DNA from 2 places in the Streptomyces sp. NPDC002994 genome. Region 2 is predicted to be linked to the other one. Evidence: riboswitches for the same ligand, from Rfam matches in the RefSeq annotation. Region 2 holds a riboswitch; the other holds the start of a gene.
The links. Region 2 has a riboswitch for guanidine ahead of ABZX79_RS30280 (multidrug efflux SMR transporter). Riboswitches for the same ligand answer to the same signal wherever they lie in the genome.

Region 1 (5,643 bases), on a different contig from region 2:
CAGGACCGCGGCGCCTTTGGGCCGGCCCTTCCGGTAGGCGACGACCTTGCCGTCCACCAGGACCTCGATGCCGTCGGAGGGCCGTCCGACCTGGACGCTGATGGAGTGCCCATCCTGATCGAGGTGAAATCGGTGACCGCGGGTCATGACGTACCTCCCCCAACGGTGCGGGACGTCCTGGTCCCAGAGTACGCAGCCTCCTCCGAAACCTCGGCCGGCACCGGCACCGGCAGTGCCTGCCTGGCCACATGTGGTCACGCACCCCTGGCCCACACGAGCGGGATGCCTCGACTGCCTACTGGCCACGGGCGGGCTGGTTGGCGATCAGCAGGGTTGTGCCGGCCGGGCGGAATCCCAGGCGGGCGTAGATACGGGCGACAGCCTCCTGCGCGTAGGCGAGGAAGACGGTGTGGACGCCGTGGTCGCGGGCGTGGGTGGCCAAGGCAGCCATGACGGCAGCGCCGAGCCCCTGGCGGCGGGCGGTGGGGAGGGTGCCGATACCTCCGATCTCGGTGATGCCGTGCGCCGGGTGGTAGTGACCGGCGGCAAGCGGAGTGCCGTCCGGGGCGAAGGCAGCGGCGAGCGTTTTGTGGCCGGAGCGGAGGAAGGGGCGGGTCATCGCCACCGTGCCGTCCGCTGTGAGCTTTTCCGCCGCCACTGCCAGCTCCGCGCAGCCCGCCGACCCCAGCGCTGTGCCCTCTGCCGCGAAGGCCAGCTGCGGGATGGCGAGTACGGCGGGCAGGGCCGGGTCGTCGGCTTCCAGGACCCGGATCGTGACGCCCGGGGGCAGAGACTGCGGGGGCAGCGGACGGTGCGGGTCGAGGGTCATCAGCGGGCGTTCCATGACCGGCAGGCCCGCTGCCTCGATGCGGGCGCGCAGCGAAGGCGTCACCTCGGCGAGCCACTCGAAGGCCTCCGGCACACCGAGCTCACGCTGCCGGGCGCGCACTCGGGCGATGTCGGCGGCGGTGGCAGTGACGGCACCTGCCGAGGCGGGACGCGCATGGTACGGACCGCCGTAGAAGGGGGCGCCTGTCTCCTTGCGTACGAAAAGGCACAGGGAGTCGAACTCCTCGGCTTCGGCGAACAGCAGGGGTACGGCGGCGTAGTACTGCTCAATGCGCTCACGCAGGGACGGCTGGCTCATGCGACACATCCCATCACGGCCTTCGGGCTCTCCAACCCGCTGTCCTACGTACCCCAACCAGTCAGCCGCCACCCTCATCCGGGCGTTCAGCGGCTACGCCCTACACCTGGTCCTCGCGGCAGATGACGAAGCTGGGAAAGGTATGCCGCCCGGGCCGGTCGCCGATCTCGTCGATCGCCTTGCTGATGTCCCGCAACTGGCCCACGGTCATCTCCAGCGGCGGCTCGTCCGGCTGGTAGGTGGTACGGATCGGGTAGTCCACACCGGGCACGTCGGTCATCTCGATGTGGCAGCCGAGAATGTGGGTGACCGGTCGGGTACCGGCGAACGCGATCAAGCGGTCGATCGTACTGCGGAAGGCGGCCCAGTCCTCCACGTACAGCCGCCCGGGATACACCGTGTCCCCGGTGAGCAGGAATCCGGTGTGCGGGTCGTAGTACGTGAGCGCGGCTTCATGATGGCCGGGGTTGCGAGGCACTCCAGCACTCGGCCACCGAGGTCGACCCGGGCCACCCGGCCGGGGTCGTCGGAGAATCCGAAGTACTCCCAGGCACTGTCGCGATCCGCCCCCACGACCATGGTGTGGGGGCGGCCGGTGAACTGTGAGTCGCCGGCGACGTGGTCGCCGTGAGCGTGGGTGTGCAGGACGAGCAGCGTGCAGCCGTCCCGGGGATGCTCGGCCAGCCGGCGCCCGACCAGGTCGTCGACGACCCGGCGCAGCGGGAAGAACTCGGCGGACGCGGTGGCTCCGGTGTCGATGAGTACGGCCCGGGTGTTGCCGAAGAGCAGGAAGAGGAACGGTGCCTCGTAGTTGACCGCCATGTTCTGGCGCAGGATGAAGGTGTGTTCATCGTAGGCGTGGACCTGGATGTCGGGATCGGTGTCGTGCTTCGCCGACGGCGATCCGTGGATCCAGTTGACGTCCAGGACGCGAGGTTCGGGCGCCTTGGAGGCGAAGTCGATGTGCTGCCCATGTCCGCTCATGACGTCTCCTCAGAGCGTCGTCTTTGCAGGCCGGGTACGGCGCACATCTCGTCCGGGGCAGGCCCTCACGAGCTGCCGGGCGGAATTTACTACGCCCGGAGCAACCTGATCAACCGGAGCACAGCCCGCGCTTGGTCAGCCAGTGTGTCAGCTCCTTGCCGCGCAGCAGGGGGAACTGCCCACCCCACTCGTCCCAGTCCAGGCCGCTCTCGGCATGCAGTGTCAGATCGGCGATGGTTTGCCCCGCTACATCCTTCACAAGGAATCGCACGTCACCCCAGCACATGCAGACAAACGCGTCGGCTTGGAAGTCGACCTCCAGCAGGCCGGCGAGCTGGGCCAGTTCGCCGGCGTCGCTGACAACCGCGACACTGTCCGCGCCGAGGCCGCGCACTTCGACCGTGTGGGCACGCCGCCACACGGTGTCGGCGGGTGTGCGCAAGGCCTCCTCCTCGACTGGGTTCGGGCACAGTAACAGGGCCCGGCGGACCAGGTGGGTGGGGGCAGGCTCGTCACCCGCCCCCCGTCGAGCCGCTGGGCTACTTCTTGAAGCCGTAGTTCATCAGCTTCTTCGCATCGTTCGTGCGATGTGTCTGTGAAGACGAGGCCAGGACCGTGCCGATGACTGTCCTGCCGCCCCGGGTGGCCGCATAGACCAAGCAGTACCTGGCTTCCGGGCCCGAGCCGGTCTTGACCCCGATCGTGCCTGAGTAGGTGCCGAGCAGGTTGTTGGTGTTGGCCCAGGACATGAAGCGGTAACCGTTGTTCCTCGTCGTGACCTTCTGCTTGGTCGACTTCGTCTTCACGACCGTACGGAACATCGGGTACTTCATCGCATTGCTCGCGAGCTTCGTCAGGTCGCGCGGTGTCGAGTAGTTCGAGGTCTTTCCGATGCCGTCGAAGGAATCGAAGTGCGTGTTCTTCAGACCGAGGCTCCTGGCGGTCGCGTTCATCTTGCCGATGAACGACTTCACACGTTTCGCTCGCGTGGAACCGCTGCCGAACTTGTCGGCCAGTGCGTACGCCGCGTCGCAGCCGGACGGCAGCATGAGGCCGTACAGGAGCTGGCGGACGGTGACCTTGTCGCCGACGATCAGACGGGCCGACGACGCGGTGTTCGCGACGATGTAGTCGCTGTACGCCTTCTGGATCGTGACCTTCGAATCCAGATTCAGGTTCCTCTGCGCGAGCACCACCCGGGCCGTCATGATCTTGGCGGTGGAGCCGGTGGGAAGACGCTTGTCCGCGGCCTTGGCGAAGAGCGTCTTCCCCGTGCCGTTGTTCATCACGAAGCCGCCCCTGGCGGCGATCGTGGGCGGCCTGAGCGTGTCGGCCTGCGCCGGGGCGGAGAACGGCCCGGCCGTCAGGACGGCCCCTGCGGTGACAGCGACTGATGCCACACGAAGAACGGCCGCGCGGTTGGTTTTCAAGATCAGTACTCCAAACGCCCCTCGGGGGCGGTCACATGAGAATGCGCTTGCTCATGCACAACGCCCAGGAGGGGTCATTGGATGTGTTCCGCGCCGGCTCCGTCCCCCTTGCGCGGACCTGACACATCGCGGGGCGGTGCACCGTCACCAACGCGGACGCGGCCATCCACTGGTGTCACCACGGCCGTCGCCGGGCAGGGACCGCTGCGCGTCCATCGGCCGTACGCCGGCCAGATAGGCCCGGAAGCCGGTCCGGCGGCCCAGGTCGGGAAGCGGGTGGAGACGCCACTCGCGGGCGTACGCCGGAGGGCGCCGCCCCTCGGAGACCAGGACCGCGACGGGCTGCTGGAGCGCCATGGCGGTGAGGGCCTGCGGCGTGATGCTTCCGTCGTGGCCACCGGGCTGGCGCGAGGCGCAGCCGGTACGGAACGCGACCCGGATGGCCTCGTCACCGCTCACCACACACGGCGGGCGCACACCCTGGGCACGCAATGCGGCGGCGATCCGGGTGAGGTCGGCGGTGTCGCGCCGTACCCGGTCCGCCATCCTGTCGACCAGGACGTACTGGATCGCCAGGTGAGCGACGAGGGCCACGGACACGATCCCGACCGCGGTACGCCGCCACCGCGGCCGGGGGCCGCACACCTGGACCAGGCACTGCGCCACGGGCAGGGCCAGCAGGGCGTACGTCGGCAGCAGGAAACGCGGCGCCGCGTACCCGACGGTGAACAGATACGGCGCCGCCAGCGCCAGGCCCACCATCGTCGCCAGGACGATCGGGGCGCGGCGGCGGGCTCGGACGGCGGCCCGCACTCCGCCCGCCACGAGCAGCGGCAGGGCGAAGAACCAGAGGGCGGAGGCGGGGTGGCGCCAGGGCACGTCGCACGGCCGGCACAGCGCCCGCCCGCCCAGGGCCCGCACATGGTCGTCGACAGCGAAATACCAGCCCAGGTGGCCCTGGATCTCACTGGCCCGCCGCAGCCGGGCGGTGAGACCGCCGTAGTGTAGGTACGCCTCGATCACCCACTCGGCGCAGCCGAGGACCACGCCCAAGGCCGCCACGACGACCAGTAGCCCCCTGCGGCGCGTACGCGGCATCACCAGGGCCGCCACGGCGAGTGCCAGCGCCAGCCACACCGCGTCGGACGGACGCATCAGCGCGGCGAACGCCACTCCGGCGCCCATACCGGTCACAGCCCAGTGGTCCCGGGAGTCCCGGGCGGCCCGCAGGAAGCACCCGACCGAGGCCAGGGCCCCGTAGGCGACCCAGAGGTTCGGCATCACCTGCCCGGCGTAGAACATCGTGACCCACAGGCTCGCGAACAGCCCTCCGGCGACCGCGAGCACGGCAGTGGGCAGCAGCCGCCGCCACGCCAACAGCGCGAGGAACAGGCCGCAGCCGGCCAGCACGGCCAAGTACACGCGCAGGGCCTCGGGCGAGGTGGTCAGAGCCGTGAGGGGAGCGACGAGGTACGTGATGCCACGGGCCCGGGGCGCGCTGAAGAAGGCCGGCGGTGCCTGCGGGCTCACCTGACTGACGTACACGGTCTCGTCCCAGCCGAGCCCGAGACCGGGCGCGACCAGGGCGAGGTGGATGAGGGCGAAGGCGGCGGCGACCGCCGCCAGGGGCAGGGGCCGCGCGGCCACCCCGACAGCGAAGCGGCGCTCGCGCGCCTCGAGCGGCACACGGTACGGCGTGCCGACGATGAAGCGTGTTTCTTGCATGGCCTGGCCTCGCTCGGGGGTACGGCGGGTGACGGTTCGCCGGCCTGTTCCCTCCAAGCTGCGGGTGGTCGCGGTGGGCCCACCAGGCGGGGGAGGCACTCGGCTGAACGGTTGTCCCGAACGAGTGAGGGGGCGAGTCCGCGCGCCTGTGGTTAGCATCCGACAAGGGGAGAGCCCACCGATGGCACGGAGGCCGTCATGCAGCAGACACCCGCTTCGCGTCTGTCGGCGAACCGTTCACGACTCGGCCACAAGCTGCGATACGCGCTGCGGCATCCGGGGCGCGTGCTGCCCTACGTGCGCCGGGCGGGGCGCGACCGCTGGCTGCGGCTGCGGCACCGAGGGAGCCACGTCGCG
Region 2 (5,643 bases):
CAGGGAGTCTCCACCAGCATGAGCGACGAGCCACAGCAGCCCCAGGGGTGGGCGCCCCGGGACCCCTCCGACCCCGCCGCCTCCCGGCCCGCGACCCGGCCCTCCACCCCCAAGGGGCAGGACAAGACCAAGGCGCAGGGCAAGGGCAAGGGCAAGGTCAACGGGCAGGGCAAGGTCAAGCGCAAGCGCACCGGCCTGCGCCGCCTGATCCCCACCTGGCGGATGCTCCTCGGTACGTTCCTGCTGCTCGCCCTGCTCGTGATCGGCGCGTTCCTCGCCGGCTACACGCTCGTCAAGATCCCGGCCGCCAACAGCGCCGCCACCGCCCAGAGCAACGTCTACCTCTACGCCGACGGCTCCCAGCTCGCCCGCGACGGAGAGGTCAACCGCGAGAAGGTCAAGCTCGCCCAGATCCCGAAGACCGTCCAGCACGCCGTACTGGCCGCCGAGGACCGCGACTTCTACTCGGAGCGGGCCGTCGACCCGCAGGCCATGCTCCGCGCCGGCTGGAACACCGTCACCGGCAAGGGCAAGCAGTCCGGTTCCACCATCACTCAGCAGTACGTCAAGAACTACTACCTCGGCCAGGAACAGACCGTCACCCGAAAGGTGAAGGAGTTCTTCATCGCGATCAAACTCGATCGCGAAGAGAGCAAGAACGACATCTTCGAGGGGTACCTGAACACCAGCTACTTCGGGCGCAACGCGTACGGCATCCAGGCCGCCGCCCAGGCGTACTACGGCAAGGACATCGACGAGGTCACCACCGGCGAGGGCGCCTACCTCGCCTCGCTCCTCAACGCCCCGAGCGCGTACGACATCACCACCCACCCCGAGAACAAGGGCGCGGCCCTGGGCCGCTGGAACTACGTACTCGACGGAATGGTGAAGGAGGACTGGCTGAGCGCCGCCGACCGCGCCGCGGTCAAGTTCCCCGCCCCGCACGAGGCCAAGCCCGCCTCCAGCCTCTCGGGGCAGCGCGGCTACATCGTGCAGGCCGTCGAGGACTACCTCACCAACAACGAGATCATCGACGAGGACACGCTCGCCACCGGCGGCTACCGCATCACCACGACGCTCGAAAAGTCGAAGCAGGACGCCTTCGCCCAGGCCGTCGACGACAAGGTGACGTCGCAGACGAGCAAGGACCGCAAGGCCGACCGCAACGTGCGCGTCGGGGGCGCCTCCATCGACCCGGCGACCGGCAAGGTCGTCGCGATGTACGGCGGAATCGACTACACGAAGCAGTACGTCAACAACGCGACGCGCCGCGACTACCAAGTCGGCTCCACCTTCAAGCCGTTCGTCTTCACGTCGGCCGTCGAGAACGGCTCCACCACCCAGGACGGCCGGCAGATCACGCCGAACACCGTCTACGACGGCACCAACAAGCGGATGGTGGAAGGCCCGAACGGCCCGACGGGGTACGCCCCGGAGAACGAGGACCAGCGCTCGTACGGCCAAGTACCCGTCCGTACCGCCACCGACAAGTCCATCAACGCGGTGTACGCGCAGATGGCCCAGGACGTCGGCCCGGCGAAGGTGAAGGACACGGCCGTCGCCCTCGGCATCCCGGAGCACACCCCGAGCCTCGACGCGTACCCGTCGATCGCGCTCGGCGTCGCCACCGCCAGCGTCCTGGACATGACGGAGGCGTACGCGACGCTCGCCAACCACGGCAAGCACGGCGCGTACACGATCGTCGAGAAGATCACCAAGGACGGCCAGATCATCAACCTCCCGAAGGCGGACGCCGGCTCGGGCACGGGATCGGGTTCGAGCTCGGGCACGGGCACGGGTTCAGGCTCGGGCTCGGGTTCCGGCTCTGGCTCCGGCTCGGGCTCCGACGCCGGGCAGGGCGTCTCCCGCGAGGCCGCCGACACCACGACGTCCATCCTCAGGAGCGTCGTCGACGGCGGCACGGGCACGGCGGCCCAGTCCGCGGGCCGTCCGGCGGCCGGCAAGACCGGCACGGCGGAGGAGGACAAGGCCGCCTGGTTCGCGGGCTACACCCCCGACCTGGCGACGGTCGTCGCGGTGATGGGACAGGACCCGGAAACCGGCGTACAGAAGCCGCTGTACGGAGCCCTGGGACAGCCGCGCATCAACGGCGGCGGAGCACCCGCGCAGATCTGGGGCCAGTTCACGGCCGCCGCGCTGGAGGGCAAGCCGGTGCAGGACTTCGACCTGGAGACGGCGGCCGGCTCGGAGGAGCCGGACGACTCGCCGTCCGACGGGGAGCCGGACACCGGGGAGTCGGAGGGCTCCGACGGGTCCGACGAGCCGTCGGCGAGCGACAACCCCGACGAGGACCCGACGCGGAGCCCGACCGACGGCGGCCCCACCGACTCGGGCGGCACGACGGACACCGGAGGCACGACGGGCACCCCCGGCACCGACGGCGGAACCGCGGACACGGGCGGTACGGGTGGTACAGGTGGCACGGCGGACACCGGCGGCACGGGCGGCGCGACCGACACGGGAGGTACGGCCGACACCGGCGGCACCACGGGCGCGACCGACGGCGGGACGACGGACACCGGAGGCGCCACCGACACGGGAGGCACCACCGGACCGCCTTCCGACGGCCTGCTGAACGGCGCGCGCGGCAGAAGCACCAGCGGCTAGCGACCACCGGCTAGCGACCATCGACCGCCAGCGCCCGCCAGTGCCCGGTGTCTAGTGCCCCGAGGTCGCCTTGAGCCCGACCACCGCCACCAGCAGCAGACACACAAAGAAAATCCGGGCGGCGGTCGCCGGCTCACCGAGCACCACCATGCCGAGGACCGCCGCACCGGCCGCGCCGATGCCGACCCACACGCCGTACGCCGTACCGATCGGCAGCGTCTTGGCGGCGTGGGACAGGAGCATCATGCTCGCGACGATCCCCGCGCCCGTGAACACACTGGGCCAGAGCCTCGTAAACCCGTCGGTGTACTTCATCCCGATCGACCAGCCCACCTCGAGCAGACCGGCGACAACAAGCAGAACCCAGGCCATGACGGGGCACCTCCGAAGACGAAACGCGGAAACAGCGATACATCGGGGTGCGTCGTCTTTGCGTAGAACCCGGTACGGCGCGTCTCGTCGGGGGTGCTTCCAACATAGCAAAGGGCAGCGAAAGGGCCCGGTGACCCTGGTCACCGGGCCTGACGCAGGCTGTCTGCCTACAAATACAAGCCGGTCGAGTCCTCCGATACCCGCTCGGAAGCCACCGCGTGCAGATCGCGCTCCCGCATCAGTACGTACGGGATGCCGCGCACCTCGACCTCGGCCCGGTCCTCCGGGTCGTACAGCACCCGGTCGCCCGGCACCACGGTCCGTACGTTCTGACCGACCGCGACCACCTCGGCCCAGGCCAGCCGCTTGCCGACCGCCGCGGTCGCCGGAATCAGAATGCCGCCGCCCGAGCGGCGCTCGCCCTCGGGGCTGTCAGACCTGACCAGCACCCGGTCGTGCAGCATCCGGATGGGCAGCTTGTCGTGCGTGGTGTTCTGCGTGGTGTTCCGCGTGGTGTTCTCGCTCACGCCCCGAACCTACCTGTCCTCGCGCCCGCCGTCGGCCCGAGGGTCAGCCGCGCCTGCGGCGCGCCGACAGGGTGAGCAGCCCCACCAGCCCCACGGCAACCAGCGCCACCGGAACGAGCCGCTCCAGGCGCGGAGAGCCGTCCTCCGACACGAACTGCGCCTTCACATCGGACACCGTCCGGTTCACCGCGACGAACGCCCGGCCCGCGGTCTGGTCCACGGTCGAGGCGACCCTGGCCTTCGCGTCACCGACGATCGTCTTCGGGTGCAGCCGCACCCCGATCTCGTCGAGCGTTATGGCCAGCTGGTCACGCCGGCTCTTGATGTCCGCCTCGATCTGCGCAGGGGTCCTGGCATCCGACACTGCGCTGCCTCCGTGGTCGTGGGCCGAATCCGGTATTCCTTCAATTCCTTCGTCGACAGTCTGTCAGCTCGGGCCGTCCCATACCCCACGGCACCCCCATTACGCTCGGGACCGTAATCCCTTACACCTCAGCCACAACGACAGCTACAGCTACAGAGCCACACCCCGCACGAGGAGACCGAGACCTTATGACGAGCGAGCGACTTCAGCCCGGCGACACCGCCCCCGACTTCACCCTGCCCGACGCCGACGGAACCGAGATCTCCCTCGCCGCCCACAAGGGCCGCAAGGTCATCGTCTACTTCTACCCGGCCGCTCTGACCCCCGGCTGCACCAAGCAGGCCTGCGACTTCACCGACAACCTGGAGCTGCTGGCCGGGGCCGGGTACGACGTCATCGGCGTCTCCCCGGACAAGCCGGAGAAGCTGGCGAAGTTCCGTGAGAAGGAAGACCTCAAGGTCACGCTGGTCGGCGACCCGTCCAAGGAGGTCCTGACGGCGTACGGCGCCTTCGGCGAGAAGAAGCTGTACGGCAAGACGGTGACCGGGGTGATCCGCTCGACGATCGTGGTGGACGAGGAGGGCAAGGTGGAGCGCGCCCTGTACAACGTGAAGGCGACGGGCCACGTGGCGAAGATCATCAAGGACCTCGGCATCTGACGGTCCGCAGTCCCGAGGCGGTATGCCGGAGGTGTTGTGACCAAGGTCCTGGAACAGGGGACCTTGGTTTGCAGCATTGAATAGAAGGCAGAAGTTCCACTTGGACATTGGAAACGCGTCCGAGGAAAGGAACCTGCCATGGCCACCGGCCCCGGCTACGGCCCCGACCACGTGGCCGATCCCGAAGCGATCAAGCGCCACCGCACTCTCTTCCGCGCCGCGAGGAGACGGAAGAACCCACCGCTCCGCCGCTCCGACATCACCGTCACCGACGAAGCGGCGGTCAGGCGGGCGGTCAAGGCGGCCTCGCTCGGCAATGCCATGGAGTGGTTCGACTTCGGCATCTACAGCTATCTCGCGGTGACGATCGGCCACGTCTTCTTCCCACCCGGGAACGACACGGCCCAGCTCCTCTCCTCCTTCGCGACCTTCGCCGTCGCGTTCCTGGTGCGGCCCATCGGCGGCATGGTCTTCGGCCCCATGGGCGACAGGATCGGACGCAAGAAGGTCCTCGCGCTCACGATGATCCTGATGGCCATCGGCACGTTCGCGATCGGCCTGATCCCGTCGTACGCCACGATCGGCTTCTGGGCGCCGGTCCTGCTGATCTTCTTCCGCCTGGTACAGGGCTTCTCCACGGGCGGCGAGTACGGCGGCGCGTCCACCTTCATAGCCGAGTACGCCCCCGACAAGCGCCGCGGCTTCTTCGGCAGCTTCCTCGAATTCGGCACCCTGGCGGGCTACACCGGCGCGGCCGGCCTGGTCACCGTCCTGACGGCCTGGCTGGGTTCCGACGCCATGGAGGCGTGGGGCTGGCGCATCCCGTTCCTGGTAGCGGGCCCGCTGGGCCTGGTAGGCCTCTACCTGCGCCTCCGCCTGGACGAGACCCCCGCCTTCCAGAAGCTGGAGGCCGGAAACATCCACGCCACCGAGGCCGCCGACGCGGTGGAAACCACCGCAAAGGGTGACCTCGCGAAGATCTTCCGGCAGCACTGGCCGACGCTGATCCTGTGCATCGCCCTGGTGGGCGCGTACAACGTGACGGACTACATGCTGCTGTCGTACATGCCGACGTACCTGTCGGACGAGCTCG

Region 1: linked by a shared signal. The riboswitch ahead of ABZX79_RS23160 (MBL fold metallo-hydrolase) and the one ahead of ABZX79_RS30280 (multidrug efflux SMR transporter) in region 2 are both predicted to bind guanidine.

Annotation. Positions count from the first base shown of each region.
Region 1 covers NZ_JBEXNQ010000017.1:94,467-100,109, forward strand. Annotated here, with positions in the region: gene ABZX79_RS23145 (hypothetical protein) at 1-147, opposite strand, end outside; gene ABZX79_RS23150 (GNAT family N-acetyltransferase) at 296-1,147, opposite strand; gene ABZX79_RS23155 (hypothetical protein) at 1,248-1,484, opposite strand; gene ABZX79_RS23160 (MBL fold metallo-hydrolase) at 1,481-2,131, opposite strand; guanidine-III (ykkC-III) riboswitch at 2,143-2,210, opposite strand; gene ABZX79_RS23165 (hypothetical protein) at 2,241-2,573, opposite strand; gene ABZX79_RS23170 (serine hydrolase) at 2,671-3,531, opposite strand; gene ABZX79_RS23175 (hypothetical protein) at 3,706-5,286, opposite strand; gene ABZX79_RS23180 (class I SAM-dependent methyltransferase) at 5,485-5,643, shown strand, end outside.
Region 2 covers NZ_JBEXNQ010000029.1:2,609-8,251, reverse strand. Annotated here, with positions in the region: gene ABZX79_RS30285 (transglycosylase domain-containing protein) at 19-2,628, shown strand; gene ABZX79_RS30280 (multidrug efflux SMR transporter) at 2,680-3,000, opposite strand; guanidine-III (ykkC-III) riboswitch at 3,047-3,114, opposite strand; gene ABZX79_RS30275 (co-chaperone GroES) at 3,168-3,464, opposite strand; gene ABZX79_RS30270 (DUF3618 domain-containing protein) at 3,571-3,891, opposite strand; gene bcp (thioredoxin-dependent thiol peroxidase) at 4,080-4,550, shown strand; gene proP (glycine betaine/L-proline transporter ProP) at 4,689-5,643, shown strand, end outside.